DNA from 3 places in the Psychrobacillus sp. NPDC096623 genome. Region 1 is predicted to be linked to each of the others. Evidence: predicted binding sites of a transcription regulator. Region 1 holds the regulator's gene; each other region holds the start of a gene.

Region 1 (10,636 bases):
GTGGCAACCCAGCTTGGATAGACGCTTGTCTTGCTGGATTTTGGCCTAAACCTGCTTGAAGTACATTCCCCATTATTACTTCGTCCACAGCATCTTTAGAAACCCCTGCTTTTTCTAAAGCCTTTTCAATTACAATAGCACCTAGTTTGGTAGCTGGAACATCTTTTAAGGCACCTTGAAAAGAACCTATTGCTGTTCTTACTGCACTTACGATCACAACTTCATTAGTCACTTGATTTCCTCCTTGTTTCCCCTGTATTAAACTAATTTAAAAGAAGCAAACTTAAATTTGCTTGTTTAACCATCCTTTCTTTACAATAAAGAGGGAGGGATGATTATGTTTAGTTTACCAAATAAAGTGACAATTATCGAGGTAGGTCCAAGAGATGGCTTACAAAATGAAAAAAATGAAGTATCAACTGAAGTGAAACTAGCCTATATCGAAAAACTGCAGCAAGCAGGAATAGAGGAAATGGAGTTAACCTCCTTCGTTTCACCAAAATGGGTACCGCAAATGAAAGATGCAAATGTAATAGTTACCCAAGTGAAAAAAATGGGTAGACAAATTGTACTAACACCAAATAAAAAAGGTGTCGAATTAGCCACACAATCTGGTGCTCAGAATTTCGCAGTATTTGTAGGCGTTTCTAACAGTTTTAATAAAAAAAATATTAATAAAACAACGAAAGAAAGCATGGATGAACTCATGCCAATTGTGGAAAAACTATTACAAGAAGGTCATTTTGTTCGCGCCTGTATTTCCACTGCTTTTTATTGTCCATATGAGGGTAAAATAGATCCATCAGACACATTAGCCCTGTGCAAAGAGTTCGTTTCATGGGGTGTAAACGAACTAAGCGTAGCAGATACAATTGGAATGGCTAATCCCCAGGAAAGCTATGAATTGTTCAAAATGTTGAAGAATGAATTTCCAGCTACTCTTATTACCGCTCATTTTCATGACACTCGAAAAATGGGTATAGCCAATATACTAGCAAGCCTTCAAGCGGGAATTGATCGGTTCGATACTTCTACTGGTGGACTAGGCGGATGTCCTTTTGCACCTGGTGCAACAGGAAATGTAGCAACTGAAGATGTTGTGAATATGCTACATCAAATGGGTATACGGACGAATATTAACCTTGATTCACTGCTTAAAGCAGTAGAAGTGATTGAACCTTTTGTGTCTAGACCAATAGACACGGGTATGTATAGTCTATTTAAAAGTAAGTAGGGGTTGATCAAATGAAGAAACGAGTAATTATTTGGACGAGTATTTTTACTAGTATTTTGACAGCTATCACTACGTTCTTTGGTTTTTTTGTAACTAATAGGTTGATGTATATGAAGAAAAAAGAAAATGATTTTATATTAAACCGCGAAATTACCTCAAAAAGATTAGATGAAGCCTGGTTTAACGCAGTAAATAAAACGGAACAATGGATCGAATCTAAAAATGGCTATTCTTTAAAAGCCATTTTTGTCGAGCCACTAGAAACAAATAATTATGTCGTTATTTGCCATGGGGTCACCGAAAACAAAATTAACTCGCTACGTTTTGTTCGTATGTTTGAACGTCTTGGATTTAATAGTGTTGTCTACGATCATCGTAGACATGGTGATTCCGGTGGCAAGACAACTAGCTTTGGGTTTTATGAAAAAATAGATTTACAATCTGTTGTTGAAGCAGTAAGAGAAAGAGCGGGAAATGATGCAGTTTTAGGTATTCATGGAGAATCTATGGGGGCAGCCACCACACTGCTATATGCTGGCTCTATAATTGATGATGCTAATTTTTATATTTCGGATTGTGCATTTTCAGATTTTGAGCAGCAAGTTTATCATATAATGACACAGACAACTCCTCTCCGATCGAGTCTCGCGATACGATTTGCGAATTTGTTTTTAAAACTGCGTGATGGATATACGCTAAATCTCGTTTCCCCAATTGATGTGATTGACAAAATTGAAAAACCAGTCTTATTTATCCATAGTTTGCAAGATGATTTTATACTTCCTAAAATGACTGAAGATTTATATGAAAAAAAGCTAGGTCCAAAAACATTAAAATTATTTGATATAGGTGAACATGCTAAATCGTTCAATGAAAATAGTAAAGAATATGAGCAAGTTGTGGCAGATTTTCTACAAGAAAATGGTTTGTTAAATAAATAAAAAAGCACTCTGCTGAGTGCTTTTTATTTTTGCATTTTATTCATTTGATTCATCATTTGTTTAACTTGTTTTTCAGAAGGCTTACGACCCATTTGTGCCATCATCATACGTAGCATTTGTTCATTAATAGGCGGGTTTTCTTTTAAGTACTTCATCATATATTGACGTGCTGCAAAGAAACCAATTGCCGCACCAGCGATTAACGCAACGATTATAATAACAATCCAAATCCATGTTTGCATATTTTCTCCTCCTTCATGTTCTTATCTACGTGTACAAGACACCATTAAAAATTATACTATAGATTCTTTTTGCATTCTATATAAATTCGAATAAAAAAGCAATTCAAATACTAAATGTTTAAAAGTATTTGAATTGCTTTTATTAATATTCTTATTTTTGAAGTAGGTCTTTCATTTTAGAAACAACATTCTCTACAGAGAAACCATATTCTTTCATAACAATTTCACCAGGAGCACTTGCACCGAATTTATCAATAGCAATTACGTCGCCTTCAAATCCAACATAACGGTGCCAGCCTAATGATGAACCCATTTCGATTGCTAGACGCTTTGTTAAATGAGATGGTAAAACCGTATTTTTATATGCAGCATCTTGTTTCTCAAATAAATCCCATGACGGCATAGAAACAACGGAAACTTCAATACCTTCTTTAGAAAGTGCTTGTTGCGCTTCAACTGCAAGACTCACTTCTGAACCAGTTGCAAGCAGGATCGCTTCCGCTTTTTCATTAGGCGCTACAACATAAGCTCCTTTTGAAACTCCTTCTTTAGCTAGCTCCACTGAGTTTTCAAGCGTAGGAAGGTTTTGTCTAGATAGCACTAGAACCGTCGGAATATTTTTAGATGAAACAGCTAGTTTCCAAGCTTCTGCAGTTTCATTTGCATCAGCTGGACGGATTACAGATAGACCTGGCATTGCTCGTAAAGAAGCTAAATGTTCCACTGGCTCATGGGTTGGACCATCTTCCCCAACAGCGATACTGTCATGTGTAAATACATACGTTACAGGAAGTCCCATTAATGCAGATAAACGAATTGCTGGGCGTACATAGTCACTAAATACGAAGAATGTACCACCAAATACATTTAGTCCTCCGTGTAAAGCCATTCCATTTAAAGCAGTCCCCATTGCAAACTCACGTACACCGAACCAAATGTTTTTTCCAGCATAATTTTCTGCTGAAAAATCTCCAACATTCTTCATGGTAGTTTTATTGGACCCTGCTAAATCGGCACTACCACCAAAGAATGAAGGTAAGTTTTGAGCAATTGCATTAATTGCTTCCCCAGATGCAGAACGAGTAGCATGAGAAGTACCAGTTTCGTACGTTTTCAATGCATCTGCAAAGTTTTCAGGTAATTCTCCAGAAATAGCTGTTTTTAGTGTTGAAGCTAACTCAGGGAATTCAGACTCATACGCATTTAGTTTCTCATTCCAAGAAGCCTCTTCTTGAACACCTAAACGTTCAGATGCTTGTTTGAATGTGTCATAAACCTCTTCAGGAACGTAGAAGTCCTCTTCGTATAACCATTTATATTCCGCTTTAGCTAAAAGAGTTTCGTCTTTTCCTAAAGGCATACCATGAGCATCTGACTTACCAGAACGGTTAGGAGAACCAAAGCCGATAACAGTTTTCACTTCAATAAGAGTTGGTTTATCATTTTGAGACTTCGCTTTATCAATAGCATTTGAAATTTCTTCGATATCGTTTCCGTCTTTTACGAGAATATAGTTCCAACCATATGAATCAAATCGTTTTTCTACATTTTCTGAGAATGATTTACCTAAATCACCATCTAAAGAAATATCATTACTATCATATAATACAATCAATTTATCCAATTGAAGATGGCCAGCAAGAGAAATTGCTTCTGCAGCTACACCTTCCATTAAATCACCATCACCGCATAATGCATAAGTATAATGATCAATAATAGAGTGGTTTTCTTTATTGTACGTAGCTGCTAAGTGTGCCTCAGCCATCGCCATACCTACTGCCATCCCGATTCCTTGACCAAGTGGACCAGTTGTTGCTTCTACTCCTGCAGTGTGACCGAATTCAGGATGTCCAGGTGTTTTAGAATCCCATTGTCTAAAGTTCTTAATCTCTTCCATAGGTAAATCATAGCCACCAAGGTGAAGTAGACTATATAAAAGCATAGAACCATGACCTGCAGATAATACAAAACGGTCGCGGTTGAACCATGTTGGGTTATTTGGATTATGACGTAAATGTTTTGTCCATAAAGTGTAAGCCATTGGTGCAGCCCCCATTGGTAAACCAGGGTGACCAGAATTAGCTTTATCGATTGCATCAATAGACAAAGTTCGAACCGTATTAATTGCTAATAAATCGGATTGTAATGACATGAATGACATCCTCTCAAACAAATTTTTTCTATATTTCTAGTTTAGACAAGAATGTCTGTATTATCAATGGTTTCTGAAATGATTAATTAATTCAGAAACTTTCCTTTCTTGGCTTCTTGAACCTTTACAGGGGTTACATCATTTCCAGCAGGGTCAATTATTTTTACACTTTCTATAGTATCTCTCATTGTGGAGCGAAAAGTTTCCAAATATTCTTTACGTAAAGAACTCTGTTCTTTTGCTTCTTCAATTGAAAGTCCTGTTGTTTTAGATTTTTTAGACAGCTCGCTAATTCTTGCTAGTTTTTCTTTACTTAACATTTTAACGCATCCTTTCACTTTCTCTTTATATAAAGGTAAGGAAAAAACACACAGAGTGCAAGTCATTTCACTCCATGTGTTTCTATGTACTCAATATAACGTCGATGGACGGTTGCTTTACTAATGTTAAAACCCAATCCTTTTAAAGTGCTCGAAATCTCCTCATAGGTAAGACCTGCATTCCGTAGTCTAACAACTTCTTCTACAGGAACATCTATTCTTTCCCTTCCTTCAGGATTTCCTTTTGTCTTTAAATTTTTTTCTGGTCGGTATCCTTTGGAAACCGCCTTTTTCATCCCTCGTCTTATTTTAGCATTATGTAATTTCCTTTGATATTCCTCCACAAGCGCTAATATTTCGAGGAGCATAGAATCCATTTCATTTAAATTAATGACCCCTTTATCTTGTAAAGTGTACACAGAGGTATTTGTTTTTTGGAGTAGATGTAGAACTGCCATTCTTCCATTTCCTCTACCTATTCGAGTTTCATCTTGAACAAATACAGCGTTAATTTCATTTTCTTTTATATAGTCAAGTAATTCTAATAAGCCTTCACGCTCAACATCATAACCACTATGTTGATCAATAAATACTTTTGCCACTTCATAGCTTTTTTGTTTTGCAAATTCTAACAGTTCCTCTTCCTGTCTCTTTAAAGAGGTCTCTTGAGACTCTTTTTCAGTGCTCACACGACAATAGATAACTGATTTCATTTTGTATCGCCTGCTAACTCCGTTTCATTATCGAAGTGGTAACTTTTTTCATTGGCTGGAATTTTAAGTATTTCTCCTGCTTTTATATGTTCATCTTTCAAGTTATTCATCGCCATTACCTTATTAATCCATACTTTTTTATCTTCATTAACTCCGTACTCATGTGCTAACTCCCATAAAGAATCGCCTTGCTCTATATTAATATGTTGACTCTCATCTGTAGAAAAAGATTTCGAGATTATTATAAACATTATAAAAGCAATACTTCCAGCAACAAAAAATGATAGAAAATAGTTTTCTTTTATCCAGGTCATTAAAAATACCCCCTAATAGAATATGTGTTCGTAATGTATAATTTAATAATAATGCGAACGTTTGTTTTTGTCAACACTAATTAGAACCTATGTTTGCATTAATGTTCGTAGCCTGTTATACTATTAATAAGATAGAAAAGGATAGTAATTACTCTTAAAGAGGTGAACAAATGAAGAAAGCATCTAAAAGGCAAGAAGACATTCTAGCTTTTATAAAAGAAGAAGTACGCAAAAAAGGGTATCCACCATCCGTTCGAGAAATAGGAGAAGCTGTGGGCTTAGCATCAAGTTCTACTGTCCATGGACACTTAGCTCGATTAGAAAGTAAAGGTTTAATCAGAAGAGATCCAACTAAACCACGTGCCATTGAAATCCTTGACAGTTTAGGAAGCATGGCTGAAAAACAAAACGTAGTTCATGTGCCACTAGTTGGTAAAGTTACTGCTGGATTGCCAATTACGGCAATTGAAAATATTGAAGAATTTTTCCCGCTGCCAGAAACTTTTGGTACATCTGATGATAATTTATTTATGTTAGAGATTATGGGTAACAGTATGATTGAAGCAGGAATTTTAAATGGTGACTATGTTGTTGTAAAACAACAGCAATCAGCAAATAATGGTGATATTGTTGTAGCAATGACCGACGAGGATGAAGCGACAGTGAAGCGGTTCTTTAAGGAAAAATCCTATTTCCGTTTACAACCTGAAAATTCCTCCATGGAACCAATCATCGTAAACTCCGTTAGCATTCTTGGAAAAGTTGTTGGAGTTTATCGCAATATTCAATAGTATTTACAGACTTGACAATCTACTTAATATTACTTAAAATAACGAAGAGCCGATATCATATTTCAACGAAAAGTGGACATTTTCGTTGAAATCATCGAAAAACCCCTTTACCTTTATGGTTGAGGGGTTTTGTTTTGAAAAATATTATATTCTAAAATATAATATAAAGAGTTTGAAAATAACAAAATGTGGGTATTATTTCTATAAGCTTACATAGGTTAAATTACATACTTATTTATGGGTGATACATAACTACAAAGGAGTCGTAACCTATGAAAATAATTGTAGAAGAACTTAAAAAACTCATAAATGACTATTATAGATGCAATAACTTCCAACTGAAGGAACAAATATTGATCGATATTAAACTATTAAAGGATGCACTAAGAATTATTGAAAAAAGTAAGCTAGGGATTAACTATGAAAGATCACTTGGTTATTAATCAAGTGATCTTTTTGTACCTAAACAACTCTTCAATTCCACATGGCCTTTGTTCTCTTTTTCAAAAATTATTACTTAAAATACTTCCAATTATAGTCGATTTGTTACATAATAAAAAAACAGGTATTATAGATCATAAGGGGGAGTATTATTGCCTATAGCATTAATTTATAAAGAACTAAATCGATTAATAGATGATTACTATAAATGTCCCTTTAAACATATAAAAGAGCAAATTCTTATTGATATCCATCTTCTCACTGAAGCGATATTACTTTTCGATGTCGATTATCCTTTAACAGTTTCACTTGAAACTCAATAAGTGACGGCTCCCTCTTACTTAGTAATAAACAAACTAACCATATACAAAAAGCGTTGAGAGCATAGAGCTCAAACGCTTTTTTAAATAATAAAATCCTCAATCCATTGTGAACTGAGCTTTTACCGTATGTTAATAACAATTTCTTCTTCAACTTAAGTATCCGTTACTTGAACATGTTTTTATTGGAGTGGTGCGAATAACATTACTGAAACCTCTACTAAACAAAATCTCTAATACTAGTACTATTAAGAAGCCTATAAAAACTCACTCCGGTGAAACCACCGGAGTGAGTTTTTTGTTAATTTACCTTTTTAGGGCCATTCCAGTACATTTCGCGTAAACGGAATTTTTGCAGTTTTCCTGTAGCTGTTTTTGGTAATGCCTCTACAAATTCAATCGATTTTGGCGCTTTGAAATGAGACATATTCGAACGACAGTAATCGATTAATTCTTTTTCTGTAACTGTTCTTCCTTCATGAAGTACGATAATTGCCTTTGGAACTTCTCCCCACTTATCATCAGGTATAGCAATAACTGCAGCCTCTAAAATATCGGGATGTTTATATAGTACACCTTCAATTTCTGTGGAAGAAATATTTTCTCCTCCAGAGATAATCATATCTTTTATTCTATCTTGGATTTCGATATAACCATCAGGATACGTTACAGCTAAGTCTCCTGTGTAGAACCAACCGTCTTTAACTGCTTCAGCAGTTCTTTCTGGATCCTTGTAATAACCATCCATGACTACATTTCCACGAGTGATAATCTCACCAAGTTCTTTCCCATTCCATGCAACTTCTTGTCCATCTTCTTGGTTAACTACTTTCGTTTCCCCATTAAAAGCAAGTTCAATTCCTTGTCTCGCTTTAATTGTAGCTTGTTCATCAGGTGATTTCTCATCGAATTCATTTTTCCATTCATTATATAGAATGAAAGGCGAAGTTTCAGTCAATCCATACACGTGAATCATATTTAATCCTAGAATTGCTTGTGCTTTCGCGATAAGTGCGGCTGCTGGAGGGGCTCCTGCAGTTGCCATTCGAGGATTTGTAGTAATTTTCATTTCTTTACTCGATGGTTCATTCACCAACATATTAACCACTGTTGGCGCACCACATAATAAGGATATTTGATGTTCTGTAAATAAATTCAAAATAAGCGGTGGATCAACTTTTCTTAAACATACATGAGTTGCACCAGCCGCTGTAATCGCCCAAACACCACCCCAACCATTAGCATGGAACATTGGTAAAGTATGAAGATATACATCATCATGCTTAACACTCAAATGATACAAGAAATTGACCGCATTCATGTAGTTTCCACGATGCGTTAGCATAACACCCTTGGGTTTAGATGTCGTACCACTCGTATAATTCAATGTCAGAAGCTGATTTTCATCAATTTCCGTATTAGGTAAAATAACATCTTCAGAATCTTGTTCGATAAATGTTTCAAAATCTATACCATTCAATGAATTCGTTTCCCCTTCTACAGAAACAACGATAACTTGATCAAAAGGTAAACGATCCCCAATTTCCTCAATAGGACTAGTAAATTCTTCATCCACTATCAGCATTTTGGAGTCACTATGCTTTATGATGTACTCCAAATCCTCTGCATTTAGTCGGTAATTAAGAGGTACAAGTACAGCTCCTATTTGGCATATTCCATAAAAGCTTTCTAGCATATAATGAGTGTTTGGTAGCATGACTGCTACATGATCGCCTTTTTGAATACCAGCGTTTAATAGTGCAGCAGATAACTTGTCAGCACGTTGTCCGAATTCTTTATATGTAAACTGTTTTTCTCCGTCAATAACTGCTACTTTTTGTGGGTAATATTTAATCGCTCTTCTTTTCCAATCCAATGGTGTTAATGCAGCAAACATTCTAACCAACTCCCCTTTAGTAGACTAATTTGTTATTTTGAGTTTTCTATTTGTTTAATCGAACCGAAAATGCCTTTTTCTTTAAGTGATTTAATCGTCTCACTATCAAAACCCAGTTCTTCCAAGATTTCATTAGTATGCGTTCCCGTTTGCACCCCCGCAAAACGGTACTCGCCTGGTTGTGTTGAAAACTTAATAGGAAAAGCAATTTGTTTTTGTATACCTTCATCATATTTTGGTACAGAAACTACTAGCTCTCTTGCCTTTATATGCGGATGTTCTACAGCTTCTGAAAAATTTAAAACCGGCTCCACACAGCCATTAAATCCATTTTTAAGAATACTATTCCATTCATCCAATGTCTTTTCTTTAAAAGTTTTTATGAGCTTTTCTTTAAACGCTAATTGATCTACTCGATTCTCACTACTACTAAGTTTGAACAAACCAGGATCTCCAAGTAATTCACAAAGCATTTTTTGAAACTGAGGTTCCAAGCTTCCTACAGATATATAACGATTGTCTCTCGTTTCATAATAATCATAAAAAGAGCCACCGTTTAACAGTAAAGATTCAGCAGTCGGTTCGATTCCGCCAACTAAAAAACTAGGTCCATACAAAGCATTTAAAGAAAACGATACATCCGTCAAACTAATATCAATATGCTGACCTTCACTAGTTTTTTGTCGATTATACACAGCAGCTAATATTCCAATGACAGCTGGCATCGAACCTCCTGCAAGATCTGCTACTTGTACACCAGCAGGCACAGGCGTTTGACCTTTTCGAAAAGAATAACTGGAAACACCTGCTAAAGATAAATAGTTAATATCATGACCAGCCTGATTGCGAAGAGGACCTGTTTGTCCATAACCAGTAATAGAGCAGAAAATAATAGCTGGATTTATTTCTTTTAGCTTTTCATATCCAATTCCCAGTTTATGCATTACACCTGGTCGGAATTGTTCTACGACAATATCATATTCTTTTATTAATTGGTAGACGATTTCTATCGATTCTGCCCGCTTTAAATCTAATGCCAATGAACGCTTAGATCTATTTAAGTGAGCAAAAGTAGCTGATACTTCTCCGTCCATTGGGCCATCATATTTTAATAAATCCTCTCGATTTGGAGATTCTATTTTCAATACTTCTGCTCCCATATCAGCGAGCATCATCGTTGCAAATGGACCAGGTAACAAAGTAGAAAAATCTAATATTTTCAAACCACTTAAGATCCCCATTTTTTCCCCCTTCGTTCGTAATATTTAAAT
Region 2 (10,636 bases), on a different contig from region 1:
TATATGATTTCCGGGTGAATATTTTGGGGATGTTGGTTGTTATGACGAACGTCATAACAACCAACATCCTTTTTTTCGGTAATCTTATGTCTTTATATATCCTTCACCCTCCTACAACTCTTAGAAACAGGTAAGTGCGTTTTTGGATAAATAGAAGATGAGATATTTTCTTATTGATAGAGTAGGCTCACGAAGATGCAATTTCGTTCGCTTTTTCGCTTCTTTATTTAGAAACTACCTACTATTTTTCTTTATTTCCACTAGATAAATGAAAAACTACTATCCTTAACATTTACAGAATAGTTTCCCTAACTCAACAGACCGTTTTATAACTATATTAACTTTAGCTACTCTTATCATCAAAGCGATATGCTATGCTCGATCTACTTAGGGAGTACTACACAGTAATTGATTGAAGTGGAAGGCGGCGACTCCAGCGGGAACAGCGTTAGGCGAAGACCCCGCAGCGAAGCGAGGAGGCTGAGGCAACGTCCGCGGAAAGCGTCCGCCTGAAACGGAAATCAGCAGTATTATTTTATGGATTATGCAAAATAAAAAGTGAAGGGGAATAATATCCCGCTCCACTTTTACTTATTCGCCTTCTACTGTATAACGGACAACAACCGATCCTGTTTTTGCATCGCCGTATACTCGCAATGGTACAGCTTCTGAATCTACTATTTTCGTGAATCCTACTTTTTTGTTTAACAGCTGCTCCGATTGGTTTAGGTGCGTAACATCAGCCAATTGGACATCTATCCTACCAATTTGTGAAGTAGCTTCTCCTTTTATCGAAACGTCTTTTGGAATGTAAAGTTCGACTGTTCCAGCTACTGCTGTTCCTTCTATTTTACGTGCATCTTTATCCTTAGTCGTCAAAATAACATGTCCGCTTACCGAAGAACCTTCTATTTCCTTGAGCTTACCATCTACGTAAATACGACCATTCATCGTTTCTACTTCAATCGTTTCTCCTTCAACGCGCTGGACTTGAACCGTTCCATTAACCGTTTCAATATCAGCTCTTTCAAATTTCAATTCATCCAATTCTACTTTTCCATTTGTTGTTTTCACTTTAAAAGAGTTTGCTTCTAAATTCTTTGCGGAGAATTCCCCATTGAATAATCGAGCAGAAATATAATTATATGCTTTGTTAGGTACAAATAACGTTACTTGCACAGAAGTTGTTTTCAGCTCACTGTACACGCGTAATTTGTTTCCTTCTGTAGTGAATATAAACTCCTCATGGAAACGCGCCTTCGCTTCTTCCTCTGTAGAATTTTTAAAGGATTTCACTTTAACAGCAGCACGTACATGCTGTTCATCTGTAGGCTGGATTTCAACTTTCCCATTCGCAATATTAATCGAGATATCTGTGAAGTTTGCATCCTCTTTAACGAATTGCTCTTCAAAGATAATTGGATCTCCAAATGGCATTTCAAAATCTTTCATCTTGTCGACTGTGCCTTGCATAAACTGCATGAAGCGTTCACCCATAACAGTAAAATCGCGCTTCAAATCTTCCACAAAATCGGTATTATTGTTTGATGACTTTTTATATTCTTTCTCTTCAGGGACAAACGGTGTCGCAGGTGTTGTTTGTTTTCCAAGCTCTTCAAGTAATGCCAATGCTTCTTGTGCAGTAATCGTGCCATTTTCAACCATATCTAAAATACGCTTACGTTCCTCTTGCATAGTGAAAGGCCTCCTCATGAATTTATACTATAAATCATTTTACTTACACTACTTTATACGAATGAAAAAACAAAAAGTTTCATTACTAAGTTGTTACAGGACTTTTTTTCTTTTTAGATGCTTTCGTTATAACTTCATCCATCCGTTGACGATCTCTTTCTAAAATCGTTTTCAAGTATTTCCCTGTATACGAATCTTTCGATGCAACAATTTTCTCTGGAGTACCAACTGCAACAATTGTTCCACCTTTATCTCCACCTTCAGGTCCCAAATCAATCATATAATCTGCTGTTTTAATGACATCTAAATTATGCTCAATTACTAATACACTATCTCCGTTTTCAACTAAACGTTGAAGTACAATTAACAATCTTGCGATATCATCTACGTGCAAACCTGTAGTTGGTTCATCCAAAATGTAGAAAGACTTGCCGTTAGAACGCTTGTGTAATTCAGAAGCCAGTTTTACTCGTTGTGCTTCACCACCAGACAGAGTAGTGGCTGGTTGTCCTAGTTCCATATACCCTAACCCGACATCTACAATCGTTTTTATTTTCCGACTGATTTTCGGATGGTTTTCGAAAAAGGCAAAGCCGTCCTCTGCTGTCATTTTTAGCACGTCCGCAATATTCTTTCCTTTGTATTGTACTTCCAATGTTTCACGATTATATCTTTTCCCATGACAAACTTCACATGGAACATATACATCAGGTAAGAAATGCATTTCTATTTTAAGGATTCCGTCTCCGCGACATGCCTCGCAACGACCTCCTTTTACATTGAAACTAAATCTTCCTTTTTTATATCCTCTTACTTTTGCTTCATTTGTCGTTGCAAAAAGGTCTCGAATATCGTCAAACACACCAGTATAGGTTGCAGGGTTAGATCTTGGGGTACGACCGATTGGCGATTGGTCAATCTCAATTACTTTTTCCAACATTTCTATCCCTTCGACACTCTTATTGCTTCCCGGTTTTACTCTCGAGCGATTTAGTTTCTGTGCTAATGATTTATATAATATTTCATTTACTAATGTACTTTTACCAGAACCTGAAACTCCTGTAACAGCGGTAAAAACTCCTAAAGGAATATCTACACTTACATTTTTCAAGTTATTTTCTGAAGCGCCTTTTATCTTGATAAAGCGTCCATCTGGCTTTCTTCTTTCTGCTGGAAGTGGAATAAACTTTTGTCCACTTAAATATTGTCCTGTTAAAGACTTTTTATTTTTCATCACTTGTTCAGGTGTACCAGCAGCGATTATCTCACCACCATGCACTCCCGCACCAGGGCCGACATCTATCAAATAGTCTGCTGCCATCATTGTGTCTTCATCATGCTCTACAACTATTAATGTATTCCCTATATCTCTCATATTTTTTAACGTATCAATCAATCGATCATTATCCCGCTGATGTAGACCGATTGATGGTTCATCCAAAATGTATAATACACCAGTTAATCTTGATCCGATTTGAGTAGCTAAACGAATACGTTGCGCTTCCCCACCAGATAGTGTTCCTGATGCACGGTTTAATGTTAAATAATCAAGTCCTACATTTTCTAAAAAACCTAATCGTTCATGTATTTCTCTTAACACGAGACGAGCGATTTGCATATCTTTTTCTGATAATGTCAACTCATTAAAAAACTTATTTGCTTCCTCAATGGAATACTTTGTGATTTCCCCAATATGGAGCGAATTTATCTTCACTGCAAGTGTTTCTTCTTTTAGACGATAGCCCTTACAAGTTGGGCAATCATGTTGCTCCATATATTTTTCCATTTGCTCGCGAATATAATCAGATGACGTATCTTTAAATCTTCGCTCAATATTCGCAAGTACACCTTCAAATGAAATGACACTATCGCGAACCTGACCAAATTCATTTTCATATCGGAAGCGAATTTTATCATTTCCTGATCCATACATAATTTTATTCCATTGATCTATCGGTAATTTTTCAACGGGAACATTCATTTTTATTTTGTAATGCTTACAAACAGCTTCAAGAAGCTTCGGATAATACTGAGAGCTTGTTGGCTGCCATGCGACAATAGCTCCCTCTGATAGCGTGAGACTCTTATCAGGAACAACTAATTCTTCATCTACTTCTAGCTTTGTGCCAAGTCCATCACAATCCCCACATGCTCCAAATGGACTGTTGAATGAAAACATTCGTGGCTCTAATTCTCCGATAGAAAATCCACATATTGGACAGGCATGATGCTCACTAAATAGAATTTCTTCATGCTCCATCACATCTATTAAAACTTTACCATCTGCAATTCTCAGAGCTGACTCCAGAGAATCACTAAGCCTTGCAGCAACTCCTTCTTTCATTATTATTCGGTCGATAACAACTTCTATATTATGTTTTTTATTTTTATCTAAATTGATATCATCATCTAAATCGATTAACTCTCCATCGATACGTACACGAACGAAGCCTTCTTTTTTCATTTCTTCCAGAAGCTTTACATGCGTTCCTTTACGACCTGAAACAACAGGCGCGAGCACTTGCATCTTTGTTCTTTCTGGATATTCGCTTAAACGATCGACCATTTGTTCAATCGTTTGCGAAGAAATTTCAATACCATGATTTGGGCATATCGGCTTTCCAACTCGCGCATACAATAAACGCATATAGTCGTAGATTTCCGTCACAGTTGCTACGGTAGAACGTGGGTTTTTACTCGTCGTTTTTTGATCAATGGAAATAGCTGGTGATAGGCCTTCAATAACATCGACATCAGGCTTCTCCATTTGACCTAAAAATTGTCGTGCATATGCTGATAGTGACTCAACATATCGGCGTTGTCCTTCCGCATAAATCGTATCAAAAGCTAATGAAGACTTTCCTGAGCCAGAAAGTCCTGTCATTACAACTAGCTTATCTCTTGGAATTTTCAAACTTACATTTTTTAAATTATTTGCACGTGCTCCTTGAACTACAATTTCTTTATTTTTCAACAGATATCACCCTTCCAGCTTCAGTTCCAAAATTGCGTCTCGTAACTCTGCAGCTCGTTCAAAGTTAAGCGCTTTTGCTGCATCTTTCATTTCTTTTTCTAGATCCTGTAGAAGCTTTGCTTTTTCTTGAGTCGTCAATGGTTTGCCGCTTATTAAACGTTGTGCATACGTTTCTTCCTCTTCTGCAACTTGTGACGCACGAATAACATCGCTTATTTTCTTTTGAATTGTTTTTGGTGTAATACCATGCTTTTCGTTATATTCCATTTGAATAGTTCTGCGACGTTGTGTCTCGTCAATCGCTTTTCGCATGGAGTCTGTCATTTTATCTGCGTACATAATAACTTCTCCATTAGAGTTACGTGCAGCACGCCCAATCGTCTGGATTAAAGAACGTTCAGAGCGCAAAAATCCTTCTTTATCAGCATCTAATATTGCTACTAGAGATACTTCTGGTATGTCTATACCTTCTCGTAACAAGTTAATTCCTATTAATACATCGTACGTACCTAATCGAAGTTCTCGAATTATTTCTGTACGTTCTAGTGTTTTTACTTCTGAATGTAAGTATTGAACTTTTATCCCAATCTCTTTTAAGTAATCCGTTAGATCCTCTGACATTTTTTTTGTAAGTGTCGTTATTAATACTCGCTCGTTTTTGGCAGATCTTTCATGAATTTCATTGATTAAATCATCTATTTGCCCTTCAATTGGCTTCACAGTTATAACTGGATCCAATAGTCCTGTTGGACGAATAATTTGCTCAACCATTTCTGGTGTATGCTCAAGCTCATATGGTCCTGGAGTTGCGGAAACAAATATAGCTTGGTGTATATGTTTTTCATATTCATTGAAAGTTAAAGGACGATTGTCTAGAGCAGACGGCAAACGGAAACCATAATTTACGAGCACTGATTTTCTCGCTTGGTCTCCATTATACATTCCTCTTACTTGGGGTAATGAAACGTGACTTTCATCTACTACGAGTAAAAAGTCTTCTGGAAAATAGTCTAGTAATGTATAAGGCACTGCACCTGCTTCTCTTAATGTTAAATGCCTTGAGTAGTTTTCAATGCCTGAACAAAAGCCCATCTCTTCCATCATTTCTAAATCATATCTCGTACGTTGTTCCAATCTTTGGGCCTCTAAAAGCTTATCCTCACTTCTTAAATAAGCCAGTTGTTCCTCTAATTCTTTTTTAATATTTGCTAAAGCTAGTTTCATCTTCTCTTCCCGGGTAACGAAATGAGAAGCGGGGAATATAGCAACGTGATCACGTTCACCAAGAATTTCTCCTGTTAGCGCATTAACTTCTCGAATTCGATCGATCTCATCTCCAAAAAATTCGACTCGAAGACATTTTTCATCACGGGAAGCGGGGAAAATTTCTACTACATCTCCACGAACACGGAACTTTCCACGTACGAAGTTCAAATCGTTTCTTTCATATTGAATGTCTACAAGTTTACGCAATAATTGATTACGATCAATCTCCATTCCCGTTCTTAATGATAGAACGAGCTCTTTATATTCCTCTGGATTACCTAGACCGTATATACAAGATACAGATGCGATAATAATGACATCTTTTCTTTCAAACAAAGAAGAAGTTGCAGAATGTCGTAGCTTGTCTATTTCCTCATTAATACTTGAATCCTTTTCTATAAATGTATCGGTTGATGGTACATATGCTTCTGGTTGAAAATAATCATAGTAGCTTACGAAGTACTCCACAGCATTGTTCGGGAAAAATTCTTTAAACTCGTTATATAATTGACCCGCTAGTGTTTTGTTATGTGCCATCACTAGTGTTGGTTTATTTACTTGTTGAATTACATTTGATATTGTATATGTTTTACCAGTACCAGTTGCACCTAGTAAAGTTTGAAACCTTTTTCCTTCATTAACACCTTTTACTAATTCTTTTATTGCTTCTATTTGATCTCCCGCTGGCTCATACGGAGCTTGCAAATCAAATTTTTGTTCCATACATAAGCCTCCCATTTTTTGAATAATTTCAGTTTAACATACTCTTTTTTTGATTCCTAATAAAACGAACGTATGTTTTTTGTTATCCATAAAAAGCCACTTATACAAGTGACTTTGAAAGCTATTCCTATTATTAGATGTTTCTTGCGCTACTATAAAAATAGAATTTCAAACGAAAAAAACCACTCTAATAAAAGTGGTTTTTTACCTAGGATTGAATTATTTTGGACTGTTAAGTTGATGAAGAGCAGCTGTATACTCCATAAATGCTGCCTTATCTTTTTGATCTAACGTCTCATCTATCAATGCTAAGAGACGGTTACTACTTTGTTCCCGGTGGACAATGTTCAAAAACATATCAAGATATATTTCGTTTAACAAATTTTCCGCAGAGCTTTCCTTCCCTGCCTGACCCATAGCTTTCAAGAAATCTGCGTATGAATATTGTTTGTCCATCTCCATCACCCCGATGCCTTTTTTCTATTATATAAAAGCATCGAGATTGTTGCAATCATTTTAAGAAAATTTAGTCTATATAGTAAAAAGGGAATATTTTAAATATTCGTTATTTTTACTTGCTTTACTTCCAAAATTAACTATAATTGAGATATATAATACAAAGGGGTGGATTTTTATGTCGAATAAAGTAGAAGAAAAATCTTTTTTCATTTCATTTGAGACCGCTGTACTTCAACCTATTGTAGTGAATAATACGATATTTACAAAGGTAACTAACTTTTCAGGGGAAACCAATATAATTAATAAAAAGCCTTTTGATATTGTTCGGCATTCTTGTTCTTTTTACGGCTCTTCTTTTCAGCATACTGCTCGATTATCGAGGGAAGCAATTGGAAATTATTTTAAGCTACCTATTCTAATAGCACATGACTTCGGAAATCCATGTATATTCATACCAATACTTTCTCCAAAATCGGATTTAAATGTTTGGTTCTCTTTTAAGGCAATAGCTTCCTTTTATCCTTCGGACGATGGCTGTGTAGTCGTTCTAACAAATGGTCAAAAATTAACAGTTCCATCATCTCCTCAGACAATAAGTCGACAAGTTGGATTTGCTAATATACTAAATATGCACTTACTAAAACGGATGAGTAATCTGATGAATACTGGTTACATTACTAAAAAATTTCAAAAAGACTCCCAGTACTAACGAAATTATTCTACTACGGCAAAATAAATTGATAAAAGTTCTTCGACTCTGTTGCGGAGCCGAACGTTTAGGTAACGTCGATGTTCTTCATAACCTCCATGAAAAAATACATACTCAGTGAACATATCATCTCCTTCTCCACGAAGAACTTTCATACTGTGACGCCTCATATACATATGCGTCTGTTTCAATTCTTTCTGAACTTGCTTTCCTGCTTCTTCTACTAAAACGATATACGGACGCTTCAATTTAAATGGAGCCTTTTCAAAAATAGTTCGATCTTTTTCTAAAATAGTCAAAACCATTGGAAGATAAATCATGTTTTCGAAGTATGGGATTGCTTCTTCCGGTATTAATGGCATAACTACTCCTCCTTCTTTCTAAAAAGAACGTTTGTTCTGTTTTTAATTATACTATCTCCTCCGAAAAATGCAACTGGCAAAGCACTGGAATATAGAGGAATAAAAAAATGGTTTCTAGTGTTTTCGAAGGGCTTTGAACAGACTTTTGCTATATGGTTGCTAAATTTTTTAGGAGAGGATAATCGTGACTGATGTCACAATTATCCTCTCCTTTTTAGGTAACCTTATGCTCTAAAAATGGTAAGTGCATTTTTCCTTAATCCTCAAAAAAATAACAACTGCCATCTTGATAAAATGGCAGTTGTTATTAACCTACAATATCCATAGCCCAACTACGGGCTTCTAAATAAAATTTGTTTAATGTAGCGTGATCAATGCCGATAGCCTCTGCACCCGCAATAATATCATCCCATCTCACTTCATCACAAGCTATAGAAAGCTCCAAATAAGGAGTCATTTCCGTATGTTTTCCTGAAAGCGTTTCTATAACCTCGTCCGTGAGCGGTAATTCTTGAAGTAAATGATCCATCTTTTGATGAAGTAATGTGTCGATTAATGAAAACATTCCTACCAGCAAGTATTCAGGAGAGTTTTGTAAAAAATTTCTTTTAGCTAATAACTCACAAAACTTTGCACGGAACAAGGATGCTTCGATTATTGCCATTCCATCCCCATCATCGTTTACTTTCGACTCTCTTAGCATTAATACATATAACCAATGATTCAATTCTTCTAATCCCAACATGACTACCGCCTGTTTGATGGAACGAATTTTAGATTTTTTTCTAGCAGCTGGTGAATTAATGATTTTCAAAACTTTAAAGGATAGTGACACGTCACGCTCGATTTCCTCTGCTATTTGTTCAATAGTGGAAACCCGATTGCGTAGTAAGCTAATAATTCGAAAATATTGTGCCATATTAGCTGGAATGTCTGTCCCTTTAATAATTTCTGGTTTGGCAAAAAAGTATCCTTGGAATAATCCATATCCTGCCTCTTTTGCAAGATAGAAATCTTCACGTGTTTCTACTTTTTCCGCTAAAAGTACGATATGTGGATAATTTTTCTTCACAATTTTCTCGAAAACTTGTCTCTCAGAAGGTTTGCTCAAAATAAAATCAACTTTGATAAAATTAACTAAGCTAAATAACTCATCATATAGATTTACATTATTATGTAAAATAAAATCGTCTAGAGCTATTAAAAAACCTAATTTTTTTATGTATTTAAGCTTTTCGATTAAAGATGGCGTGATGGGAATATTCTCTAAAATCTCCACAACTATGCGTTTTGGTGGAATCTTATTAAATACAGTATTGTCCAATAAGTTTTCCGTGAAATTAATAAAACATAATTTTTCTCCCGCAAGGTTATTTATACCTATCGTCAAAAATGAATGTATTAACACTTCTAAAGTTGCTCTATCCCCATCTATGATAGGGAATGCATTAGTATCACTATCCCGATACAATAATTCGTAAGCAAAAATATGCTCATTATTGGTAAAGATAGGCTGCCTTGCCACAAAAATTTCCATGCGAATTCCTCAAATCCATAAATATTCATTAGTTCCATTGTAGCAAACCTTTCCAAGGAAATCGATATTATTTCTATTTATTACCTATGGATGACAGAAAACTGAGAACATGCTATGTTGATATTGGGGAGAAAGTAATTGAAAGGGGAGAAAATAATGGAATCTATCCGTTATACACAACAGGGGAATTTAGCATACGTCACGCTCAATAGACCAGAAGCATTAAATGCATTTAACTATGAAATGCTTCGTGAACTTGGAGATATCGCAGAATCTATTCGCATTAATCCAGATATTCGTGTAATTATTTTCACTGGCGCAGGAGAGAAGTCATTTAGCGTTGGTGCAGATTTAAAGGAACGTAAAACCTTAACTGATCAACAAGTGAAACGTAATATATTCAAAATTGGCGAGGTATTCACTGCAATTGAAAACCTCCCACAGCCAACAATTGCTATGTTAAATGGCTATGCTTTTGGCGGCGGAACAGAATTGGCGCTTGCCTGCGATTTTAGAATTGCTTCAGACGATATTCAACTCGGTTTAACGGAAACAAGTTTAGCAATAATCCCTGGTGCGGGTGGCACACAGCGATTACCTAGACTTATCGGAGAAACTAAAGCTTTAGAGCTAATTTTAACTGCGAGAAGACTAAAAGCAGAAGAAGCATTGTCCTACGGATTAGTGACTAAGGTAACATCGAGAGAAACGTTACAAGAAGAGACAGAGGCATTTGCAGCTCTTATGCTTGCAAATGGACCTATCGCATTACAGCAAGCTAAGTTTGCAGTAAAACACGGAATGAATACAGACCTTCAGACAGGTCTCAGCATAGAAAGAAAAGCTTATGAAATCACTATACCAACAGAGGATCGTATAGAAGCATTAGTAGCCTTTGGAGAAAAAAGAAA
Region 3 (10,636 bases), on a different contig from region 1:
TCCTAAAAAAGAAGTTTCTTATGCAGAGTTAGCAGTTTCAACTATTCGACTTGCACACAAAATTTCAGAAAAAGGAAGGTCGTTTCCTTACTAATAAATTTGCATTGCATTTTGTAGGCTTTAATGGTATTATCTGATTATAAATACACATATTGGTCACATGTTACTGAACTTTGCAGGCATGGTGGTAAAACGAGAGAGAATATTATTATTCTTTTCCTTTGCCCCATGCCTTTTTATGTTCTTATCGATCGGATAATTTAATATATTTTACTCAAAGGAGTTTAACAAATGTTTGCTAAATTTAAGAAAAAAAATAACGTACAAGTATTCGCACCGTTAAATGGTCAAGTGGTTTCTTTAGAACAAGTTCCAGATCCAGTCTTCAGTCAAAAAATGATGGGTGAGGGAGTAGCTATCATGCCTGTCGGAGGAGATGTAGTTGCGCCAATCGATGGAACGGTCGTGCTAATTTCCAAAACAAAGCATGCTATTGGTATTCGTGCAAAGGATGAAACCGAGGTCCTCATTCACGTTGGGTTGGAAACTGTCGCACTTAAGGGTGAAGGGTTTTCTGTGTTTGTAAACGAAGGCGATAAGGTTTCTGTTGGACAAAAGCTGATGGAAGTAGAATGGGAGCTTATTAAAGATAAAGTTCCGAGTATTATCACGCCAATCATAATTACGAATAGTACAGAGAGAGCTGTAGAATACGCGGATGCCACAACTAGTGCTGCAGGTGAAACGTTAGTAATGACGGTTTCCCAAAAGTAAGTACAGGCGTGAAGCATGTGAAAGGAGCTGGCTTTCATTAAAATCACAAAGATACTTAATAATAACGCTGTGATTGTTTTACAAGATGGACGTGAGAAAATAGCAATTGGCTCGGGCATAGCTTTTCAAAAGAAACGAAATGATATAATCATTGGTTCAAAAATTGAAAAGATTTTTGTCATGCAAGAAAATGACAAGCTAGTGCAGCTATTAAGTCGCATTCCTGAAGAGCATTTTACGATCTCAGAGGAAATAATCACCTACGCAGAGACGTATTTAAATACTAGATTAAATGAGCATATTCATATTGCTTTAACTGATCATATTTCTTTTGCTATTGAACGAGCTAAGGATAGTATTAATCTAAACAACAGGCTTCTCCATGAGATTCGCGTTCTATATAGAGCGGAGTTTGAAATCGGTCTTTGGGCAGTCCAGCATATAAATAATACGTGTCAGGTAGAAATGCCTGTTGATGAAGCGGCTTACATAGCGCTTCACATACATACGATGAAAATTCAAGGGGGGGATTTACATCAAACGATAAGGCAAACGAATTTGATCAAGAGCATGGTTTTATCGGTTAAACAGTATTTGAACATTGAGATTGAGGAAGATGATATTTCCTATCATCGATTAATAACCCATTTGCGTTTTGCGCTAACAAGGTTAAATCAGTCTGAGCTTCACATGATGGATGAAGAAATGCTTGTGATGATTAGAAAAAAATTTCCGGTAGGCTATAGCTGCGCAACCCAACTAGCAAAAGAACTGAAGGAAGCGCATGGAATTGAGTTTCCAGAAGAAGAGTTAGGCTATATCGCACTGCATATTGAACGTTTAAGAAAGCAAGTTTCGTAAGTTGGCATTATTTTATATTATTATATTTTAATTATGACAGGAAAAAGGAGATGAATGATGATGATGAAATTTTTACAAAGACTGGGACGTTCTTTAATGCTTCCAGTAGCTGTATTACCAGCAGCTGCAATACTTATGGGTATTGGATACTGGATCGACCCGAGTGGATGGGGATCTGGAAACGTACTTGCAGCCTTTTTAATAAAAGCTGGTGCCTCGATTATCGATAATATTCCTATCCTATTTGCAGTAGGGGTAGCAATCGGGATGTCGAAGGAAAAGGATGGAGCTTCTGCATTAAGTGGATTAGTTGCATTCCTAGTTGTGACAACGATGCTTTCCAGTGGGACAGTGTCATTATTGCAGGGAGTAGATGTAGAGAATGTAGATCCTGCATTTGGAAAAGTTAATAATGCATTTATAGGTATTCTTGCTGGTCTTGTAGCAGCATTAATGTATAACCGCTTCAGTCACGTGAAATTACCGGATTTCTTAGCATTCTTTAGTGGAAAACGTCTAGTACCTATTATGTCTGCAGTTGCTATGTTAGTTGCTTCAGCAGCATTATTTTTCATTTGGCCAATCGTTTTTGGTGGTCTAGTTAACTTTGGTGAAGCAATTAGTAGTATGGGAGCAGCAGGTGCTGGTCTTTATGGATTCTTTAATAGACTATTAATACCTACTGGCTTACACCATGCTCTAAATGCGGTATTTTGGTTTGATACTATTGGTATTAGTGATATCAATAAGTTCTGGAGTAGCGAAGGTGTTAAAGGTGTAACTGGTATGTACCAGGCTGGATTCTTCCCGATTATGATGTTCGGATTACCGGCAGCAGCTCTTGCGATGTATCACACAGCTAAAACGAAACGGAAAAAACAAGCAGCTTCTCTTATGCTAGCAGCTGGTTTTGCATCATTCTTTACAGGTGTTACAGAGCCGCTTGAATTTTCGTTCATGTTCCTAGCTCCAGCACTTTATGTAGTTCATGCAGCATTAACAGGTTTATCTTTGTTCATCGCAGCATCCTTTCACTGGACTGCGGGCTTTGGATTTAGCGCAGGGTTAGTCGATTATGTTTTAAGTTTACGTATTCCTATTGCAAATATGCCGCTGATGCTATTACTTCAAGGATTAGTTTTTGCAGTTATTTACTATTTCTTATTCCGTTTCTTAATCGTGAAGTTTAACTTAAAAACTCCAGGTAGAGAAGACGACACAGATGAGAATGAAGAAACTGTTGTAGTTTCATCTGATGATAAGTATTCAAATATGGCGACTAGAATCTATGATGGTCTAGGTGGAGATGCGAATGTGGCGTCTGTAGATCACTGTACAACTCGTTTAAGAGTAGAAGTTTTAGATATGGATAAAGTCGATCAAAAGAAAATAAAAGACACTGGTGTACCAGGTATTAATGTAGTAGGACCGAAAAGTATTCAAGTTATTGTTGGAACAAGCGTACAATTTGTTGCAGATGAAATTGAGAAAATTCGTAAATAGTTAATAATTGAAAAGCTGTTTAATCTGGGATTCCATATTAAACAGCTTTTCTTTATTATATGTGTAGATAAGTAAACTGCGGAGGTGCTGAAAATGAACAGAACTATATTTATATCGAATGTTACTATAGTGAATTATGACCAGGAGTTTATTGGAGATTTGTTTATACGAGAGGGTAAGATTGAACAACTTGGACAAGATTTACAAGTCGAGGCTGATATCTATTTAGATGGAACTTCAAAGAATTGGATTGTTATGCCAGGGTTTATTGATATGCATATTCACGGTTCTGCTGGATTTGACATGATGGATGCTACGGAAGAAGCGCTTAGAGGAATGGCGCGCTCATTAGTTAAAGAGGGTACGACTAGCTATTTGCCGACTACGATTACGCAACAAGTCGATGCAATTGAAGCGGCACTCAAAAATGTAGGCGAATTTGTTAATAATGAAGATGAAGCAGAGATTTTGGGCATCCATGTAGAAGGTCCTTATATTTCAACTAAATGGGCTGGAGCACAGCCAGTAGGGCATATAACAGAGCCGTCTATTGAGCAATTTCGAAAGTGGCAAAAGCTGAGTGGCAACCGTATTAAACAAGTGACAGTTGCTCCGGAAGTAGCTGGTGGCTTTGAATTTGTACAAGCTATGAGTAAGGAAGGGATTGTCGTTTCTATCGGACATTCAGATGCCACTTCAGAAGAGGTAGAAAAGGCAGTTCATTTAGGAGCTAGACAGGCGACTCATTTATATAACCAAATGAGACCGTTTCATCATCGTGAACCAGGTATAGTCGGATCTGTCTTAATGGAAGAGAGAATGCAAGTGGAAATTATCGTGGATTATATACATAGTCATACAAAAGCAGTAAATGTTGCATTTCGTTTAAAAGGTGCAGAAGGAATTATATTGATAACAGATGCGATGCGTGCCAAGGGATTAGCGTATGGGGAGTATGATCTTGGTGGACAAACTGTACATGTGACGGAAAAAGGTGCCCATTTGTCTAGCGGCGCTTTAGCGGGAAGTATACTGACTATGGACCAGGCTTTGCGTAATATGAAGCAGTCGACGAATTGTTCTCTGAAAGAACTTGTGTCAATGTCTTCTACAAATGCTGCGAAGCAATTGAAGTTACCGCATAAAGGCTATATTGGTGAAGGATTCGATGCAGATTTGGTTATATTGGATATGGAATTGAATATCCAAAAAACAATCTGTCGGGGAAAAATTGTATTTGAAAATTAAAAGAAAAGGCTGGTGATCAAATGCAGTCCTATTGGAAGGAAATAAATACTTTGCTGGAGCAAGTTGCAGAACACGAAAAAGAAAATATAGCAATTGCTTCTAAATTAATTGCAGAACGTATTAAAAAGGGTGGAATACTTCAATTGTTCGGTTGTGGACATTCTCACCTTTTGGCTCAGGAAGCATATTACCGTGCAGGTGGACTCGTACCAGTTGCTCCTATTACATTAGAGCCTTTAATGCTACATAAAGGTGCATTGACATCTTCACAGAATGAAAAAGATCCGACATTTATTGATCGAAATAAGGATCAAATAAACTTCGAACCGAATGATATTCTAATTGTCATTTCTACTTCTGGTCGTAACCCAGCACCAATTGATGTGGCTTTCTTAGGAAAGGAAACAGGAATCTTAGTCCTTTCTCTTCAATCTTTGCTGTACAAGGACCAAGAAGGGCGTCATCCGAGTGGTAAACGATTAGAGCAAGTAGTGGATATTGTGTTAAACACACATGTCCCAGTTGGTGATGGTTTATTAATTAATAAAGGACTGCAATATGGTCCAGCCTCTACAGTGGTAGGTGCTGCGCTACTCAATGCACTCCTGAGCGAAGTAATTGAAGAAATAAGTTGGGAGACAGAAGAATTGCCTGTTTTTAAAAGCGCCAACCTATCCGATAGCCATCTCCATAACGAAGAGATGATGGAAAAATACAAAAAAAGAGTAGATTTTGAATAGCGTTACTGTGCCCACAAGTTTCGTTATTGCATGTAATGTCCAAGTTGAATATAATGATAATTTCACCAACTAATAATCTATTTAAGCAAAGTATAAAAAAGGTGGGTTAACGAATGACTATAAATTTAGAAGTATGGGAAGACAAGGATGCACTATATAATCGTGCAGAAAAAATATTTGCTGCCCAATTAAAAAATGGTGCAACAACATTTGGATTAGCAACGGGTGGAACGATGATACCACTATATGAAAAGCTACGAAATAGTTCGTTGGATTTTTCCCATTGTACAAGTGTGAACTTGGACGAATACGTGGGTCTGCCGAAATCACATCCAGAAAGCTATTACACCTTTATGCAAAAGCATCTTTTTGAAGCAAAACCCTTTAAATCTACCAATGTTCCAAATGGAGAAGCAGAAGATGTACATGCCGAGGCGACACGATATGAAAACCTTTTAAAATCACTAACGATCGATATGCAATTATTAGGTATCGGCGTGAATGGTCATATAGGATTCAATGAACCAGGTACGTCCTTTGAAAGTGAAACAGCTGTTGCCCAATTAACAGATTCCACTAGATCCGCAAACGCAAGATTTTTTGACAGCATTGATAATGTCCCTAAGGAAGCAATAACGATGGGTATTTCTTCTATTATGAGAGCGAAACTCATTCTTTTAATAGCAGTTGGAGAAGGAAAAAGAGCTGCCATAGAAGCGTTGTTAAAAGGAGATGTAACGGAGGAAATTCCAGTTACAAGACTTCATGATCATCCAAATGTTATTGTATTAACCGATTTGAAGATGAATTAAAAATTATAGGAGTAATTGCCTTTATGGTGATTACTCTTTTTGTTTATGTTAAAGTTATGGTTGATTTCGAAAAAATCATCCTTTTATCTAAATGGTAAGATAGTCCATGTTGTTTCTTAAAAAAGAGCTGGAGAATGTATCTCTAAACATATACTTAGCCGTTCATTTTTTACTAAAGCACTTCGTTAGTTATTTACCTTTCTTTCTTGAAAGACACAATAATAAAGACAATTCCAACAGGGAAAAATAGCCCTGTGAAAAGGTTATCGGATAATGGCATTGTTTGTGAAATAGCATCATACGTTCCATGTATGTTGGCTTCTTCAACTAAACTGCCGCTTTAATTAAAGAAGAATAAAGGGGTTCTACTGACAGCCTTATTCTGCTAGAGCAACAGTTAGTGCAATAAGTGATATTAGTTTTGGTAGCAAGTTTCATATTCGTCCTTCATTAACAAACTTTTACATGCCAAACCATTTTCGTGATAAATCTCTTTACCGATCTCTAATTTGATACTTCTATTTGAACTTGGATATTCAGGTTCGTCATTTAGAATGTACAGTGTATCCTCATCCACCCATTCCATAGAAAAATCACTTTTTGCATCACTATAATAAACAGTTTGAACTTTATTCTTCTCATTTTTGTTTGTGATATCAACCCATACATTAACACCACCTGCTGCACCACCATATGGTTCATAATAAGCATTAGCTGTATATTCTTCAGTAGGTGATTTTAAAGGTCCAGGTCCCTTTTGGATGAGTTTTCTATCAATTTCACTAAATGTAAAAAAGTACATTTCATATATATAAATTGAAGATATCAGGACAACCCCTGACAACGTAGCAATCAGTAATTTTTTGGGAAAAGCTTTCTTTTTAATGAAAGAAATTATTATGTTAGCACATAAAATCAAAAATAAAATAACGGTAAAGAAAAAAATTAAGAGATCTAATAAAATTAAAATGATAATCCCCCTTTCTTAAGTTCAATAACAATCATCTAAATAATGATAATTTCGCAATATTCTTCTTGACAAAGCACTTGTTATTTAAGTACATAAATTCACATACTTATAGTGCTACTTTATTTTTAAGGCTGTTTGTATCCTTTAAGAACTTCACTGTTAGTATTTCTCAATCTTTATTTTTATTTTTAATTTATTTTCGCTAATTGTTACTGTTTCTGTTTCAGAAACATTCTTAATAGAATCTTCAACTATTTGTTGAATCACCGTATCATCAATTTTTGCATCCTTCGGGAAACCTACTGAAACTGTTAATTCATCAGTACCACCATCTATCATTATTACTAGTGAATCACCTTCAAGTTCCGTTTGCTCTGTAATAGATACTATTATTTCATTTTTTAATTCAGATATTAAATTTGATATTTCGTCATTTCCCCCATCTCTCTGAGAAACTACTATTTCGCTTTCTAATACCTCGGTTGTATTACATCCAACTAACAAGATTGAACAAAATACAATTCCTGAAATTATAACTTTTTTCATCACTTCTAAATTCCCCTTTCAAAAATAAATTGCACATTCCACAACAATTCTCCATACGTAAGTTTGACGTTATATATTGGCAAAAGCTCCAAATTTATCAATAATATTATTGAACTAACCTGCGTCTTTTGTTGAATAACAATAAAGGCGATTTCATGACCATTTTTGTTCTGCTAAAGCACCCGTTAGTTGAATAAGAAAGCCACGTCAATAACATTGTTCTTGATTTGGATCGAACGTTCCCATAATCCTTTCAGACAACCGATTGCCATTGAAAGTGTGTCCAATATTAGAATCCATCATATTTATTTCACTAACTGGTTTTCCATCTTTGTCTATATAAAAGGCTTTTTCTTTGTGCCACCCTAAATCTGTAACTAATTTGTATGGTGATGAAGTTAGAAGACTTCCGTTTTCAGGTACTGCCAATAGCAAGATATCATCTATGATTTCCAGTTCTTTCTCTTTAGGTTGGTTAAAATAAATATTAAAACATCCTTTAAAACCTTCTGGTAAATGATAAACAACGGTAGTGTCATTGCTTGGTTTACATATCCACCATACTAGTAATACCGTCAGAACAAAACTAATTAATAGCCATATTTTCTTCCCCATATTACTACCCCCAATCACTGATTACTGAAATCCAAATAGTCGCTTTAATAATGTTTTCTTGTTCAACCAACCTGCTGCGTTAGTTTAAGTACATTCCTTCACAAATTTATCCTCATTTTAACATAAATATCCAGTTGAATTGTGCTAATTTAATCAGATGTGGAGTAGGTGCCAGCATCCAATTTTTCGGTGTAACACCCTCAATACAACTAATTAATACAATCCTTATCGTACTCTGAATGTTTTTATTTGAAATTATTTAAAGTATGTGTATAATTTCAGGTAACTGCATATCAAAAATGTTTTCTAGGGTTCCGCAACCATTAGTGTTGGTCTGGTCCGAGAGAAAACTCGCAGCTCTGCTGTGTCACGGAAGGATAAAAGCCTGGGAGAAACTGTTTAACAGTTTTCTTCCAGGCTTTTTTATATATATTCAAATAGGAGGCATTATTACGATGAAAATCGAGTGGTTGAAGGTATATGTGGCAGCATTTTTTGAAGTTTTTTGGGTGATTGGCTTAAAGCATGCCGATGACGGTTGGGGTTGGGCAGGAACGATTCTTGCAATAATTATTAGTTTTTACCTCATGATTATGGCTGGACGGAAACTACCTGTAGGTACTGTTTATGCTGTCTTTGTGGGAATGGGTACAGGCGGGACAGTTTTATCAGAAATTATCTTTTTTGGGGAATCCTTTCAAGTATCTAAGGTCTTGATGATTTTAATTTTATTGGCAGGAGTAATAGGTTTGAAATTAGTGACAGATGATAAGCAGGAAATAGGAGGGGGATCTTAGATGGCGTGGATTTCTTTAATTATTGCAGGGTTATTTGAAATGTTTGGAGTTGCAATGATAAACAAGTTGCATAAGAATCGGAACTGGCAATCCTTCGTTTTACTATTCATTGGTTTTGGAGCAAGCTTTTGCTTTCTCACCTATGCGATGAAGACGCTACCTATGGGGACTGCTTATGCGATTTGGACGGGAATTGGTGCTTCTGGCGGAGCTATACTAGGGATGCTTTTTTACAATGAATCTAAAGACTGGAAGCGTATTATTTTTATAGCAATGGTGTTAGGGGCAGCAGTAGGATTAAAGCTGGTTTCATAGCATTTATTCAACGTTAGTTACAATGCTCTTTCTTTCATTCATTGACACTCGTTCTCTTAAAACATATGATTTAGGTAAATAGAAAGAAAATTTAGATTTTTAAGAGGTTGGTGACGTTTTAGATGCAGAGTACTATGTTGGAATATGCCAAAAAATTAGATGAACAAGATGCTTTGGGAATGTATAGAGATGAATTTTATGTGCAACCAGATGTCATTTATATGGATGGGAATTCCCTCGGATTACTATCTAAGCGAGCAGAAAAGTCAGTATTGTCGTTACTAGATTCATGGAAACAATTTGGAATAGACGGATGGACACAAGGGGAGCATCCATGGTTTTATTTCCCTGAAACATTAAGTGAGATGTGTGCCCCGTTAGTGGGCGCTATAAAGGAAGAGGTTATTATTACTGGCTCTACAACAGCAAACTTACATCAATTAATTGCTAGCTTTTATCGACCAGATGGAAAGCGAACGAAAATAGTAGCGGACGAACTAAACTTCCCTTCCGATTTATATGCAATTAGTAGTCAGCTGTCCTTGCATGGTTTTGACTCGAAGGAACATATGATAATAGTGAAAAGTAGGGATGGTCATACGTTACACGAAGAAGATATTATAAACGCAATGAACGAGGAAGTTGCATTAATGATACTACCTAGTGTGCTATATCGAAGTGGTCAAATAGTAGATATCCAAAAGCTTACTGAAGCGGCACATAAGCGAAATATTATGATTGGTTTCGATTTATGTCATTCAATTGGATCTATCCCACATGAGCTAGATAAGTGGGGAGTGGATTTTGCTTTTTGGTGTAACTACAAGCATGTGAATGGCGGTCCAGGAGCAACTGGTGGCATTTATGTCAATCGCAAGCATTTTGGTGGAAAGCCTGGACTTGCAGGTTGGTTCGGATCCGATAAAGAGAAGCAGTTCGATTTATCCAATCAGATGATTCCAGCAGCTGATGCGGGTGCCTATCAAATTGGAACTCCGCATATTTTAAGCAGTGCACCTTTACTTGGTTCGTTGGAAATGTTTAATGAAGTTGGAATTGATGCTATTCGTGAGAAGTCATTAAAGCTGACCGATTATATGATGATGCTAGTTGAGCGAGAGTTAGCGGATTATAATTTTGTCATAGCCAATCCTCGTGAGTCGGTGAAGCGAGGTGGTCATATCTTTTTAGTTCATGAAGAAGCAGCCCGTGTATGCAAAGCATTAAAAGTACAGCAAGTTATTCCTGATTTTCGCTCGCCAAACGGCATTCGTCTGGCACCAGTTGCTTTGTATAACTCCTTTGAGGATGTGTGGAGGACTGTACAAATATTAAAAAAGATTATGACGGAAGAGCTTTATAAAGAATATGAAAATAAACGTGACGTCATTGCTTAAATAAGGAGGGATTGCATGCCAGATGACAAGAAGGAAAGTGGAATTCATACAGATTTTA

The links. Region 1 encodes LexA, which represses DNA repair genes until DNA is damaged. Its sites were predicted from a motif close to CGAACATATGTTCG; they were not measured.
Region 2: ACIQX2_RS14615 (YhjD family protein) is a predicted target of LexA. The motif match lies at 8,213-8,226, and genes of this name have one in related genera.
Region 3: ACIQX2_RS15360 (topoisomerase) is a predicted target of LexA. The motif match lies at 7,507-7,520, and genes of this name have one in related genera.

What each region holds. Positions count from the first base shown of each region.
Region 1 covers NZ_JBIWER010000002.1:457,562-468,197, reverse strand. The annotation lists gene ACIQX2_RS07035 (acetyl-CoA C-acetyltransferase) at 1-232, opposite strand, end outside; gene ACIQX2_RS07030 (hydroxymethylglutaryl-CoA lyase) at 338-1,234, shown strand; gene ACIQX2_RS07025 (alpha/beta hydrolase) at 1,246-2,175, shown strand; gene ACIQX2_RS07020 (YneF family protein) at 2,199-2,417, opposite strand; gene tkt (transketolase) at 2,569-4,569, opposite strand; gene ACIQX2_RS07010 (DUF896 domain-containing protein) at 4,656-4,889, opposite strand; gene ACIQX2_RS07005 (YneB family resolvase-like protein) at 4,952-5,602, opposite strand; gene yneA (cell division suppressor protein YneA) at 5,599-5,916, opposite strand; gene lexA (transcriptional repressor LexA) at 6,087-6,707, shown strand; gene ACIQX2_RS06990 (hypothetical protein) at 6,980-7,150, shown strand; gene ACIQX2_RS06985 (hypothetical protein) at 7,301-7,471, shown strand; gene ACIQX2_RS06980 (long-chain-fatty-acid--CoA ligase) at 7,770-9,365, opposite strand; gene ACIQX2_RS06975 (CaiB/BaiF CoA transferase family protein) at 9,398-10,606, opposite strand.
Region 2 covers NZ_JBIWER010000005.1:189,605-200,240, forward strand. The annotation lists gene ACIQX2_RS14590 (DUF4097 family beta strand repeat-containing protein) at 592-1,695, opposite strand; gene uvrA (excinuclease ABC subunit UvrA) at 1,781-4,669, opposite strand; gene uvrB (excinuclease ABC subunit UvrB) at 4,676-6,658, opposite strand; gene ACIQX2_RS14605 (IDEAL domain-containing protein) at 6,878-7,114, opposite strand; gene ACIQX2_RS14610 (competence protein ComK) at 7,293-7,826, shown strand; gene ACIQX2_RS14615 (YhjD family protein) at 7,832-8,188, opposite strand; gene ACIQX2_RS14620 (EAL and HDOD domain-containing protein) at 8,496-9,725, opposite strand; gene ACIQX2_RS14625 (enoyl-CoA hydratase-related protein) at 9,882-10,636, shown strand, end outside.
Region 3 covers NZ_JBIWER010000006.1:38,103-48,738, reverse strand. The annotation lists gene ACIQX2_RS15400 (YcdB/YcdC domain-containing protein) at 1-94, shown strand, start outside; gene ACIQX2_RS15395 (PTS sugar transporter subunit IIA) at 292-774, shown strand; gene ACIQX2_RS15390 (PRD domain-containing protein) at 811-1,635, shown strand; gene nagE (N-acetylglucosamine-specific PTS transporter subunit IIBC) at 1,696-3,138, shown strand; gene nagA (N-acetylglucosamine-6-phosphate deacetylase) at 3,232-4,386, shown strand; gene ACIQX2_RS15375 (sugar isomerase domain-containing protein) at 4,407-5,126, shown strand; gene ACIQX2_RS15370 (glucosamine-6-phosphate deaminase) at 5,240-5,938, shown strand; gene ACIQX2_RS15365 (DUF5412 family protein) at 6,354-6,857, opposite strand; gene ACIQX2_RS15360 (topoisomerase) at 7,068-7,454, opposite strand; gene ACIQX2_RS15355 (DUF6843 domain-containing protein) at 7,662-8,069, opposite strand; guanidine-I (ykkC/yxkD leader) riboswitch at 8,365-8,463, shown strand; gene ACIQX2_RS15350 (DMT family transporter) at 8,525-8,866, shown strand; gene ACIQX2_RS15345 (DMT family transporter) at 8,867-9,181, shown strand; gene kynU (kynureninase) at 9,304-10,578, shown strand; gene kynA (tryptophan 2,3-dioxygenase) at 10,594-10,636, shown strand, end outside.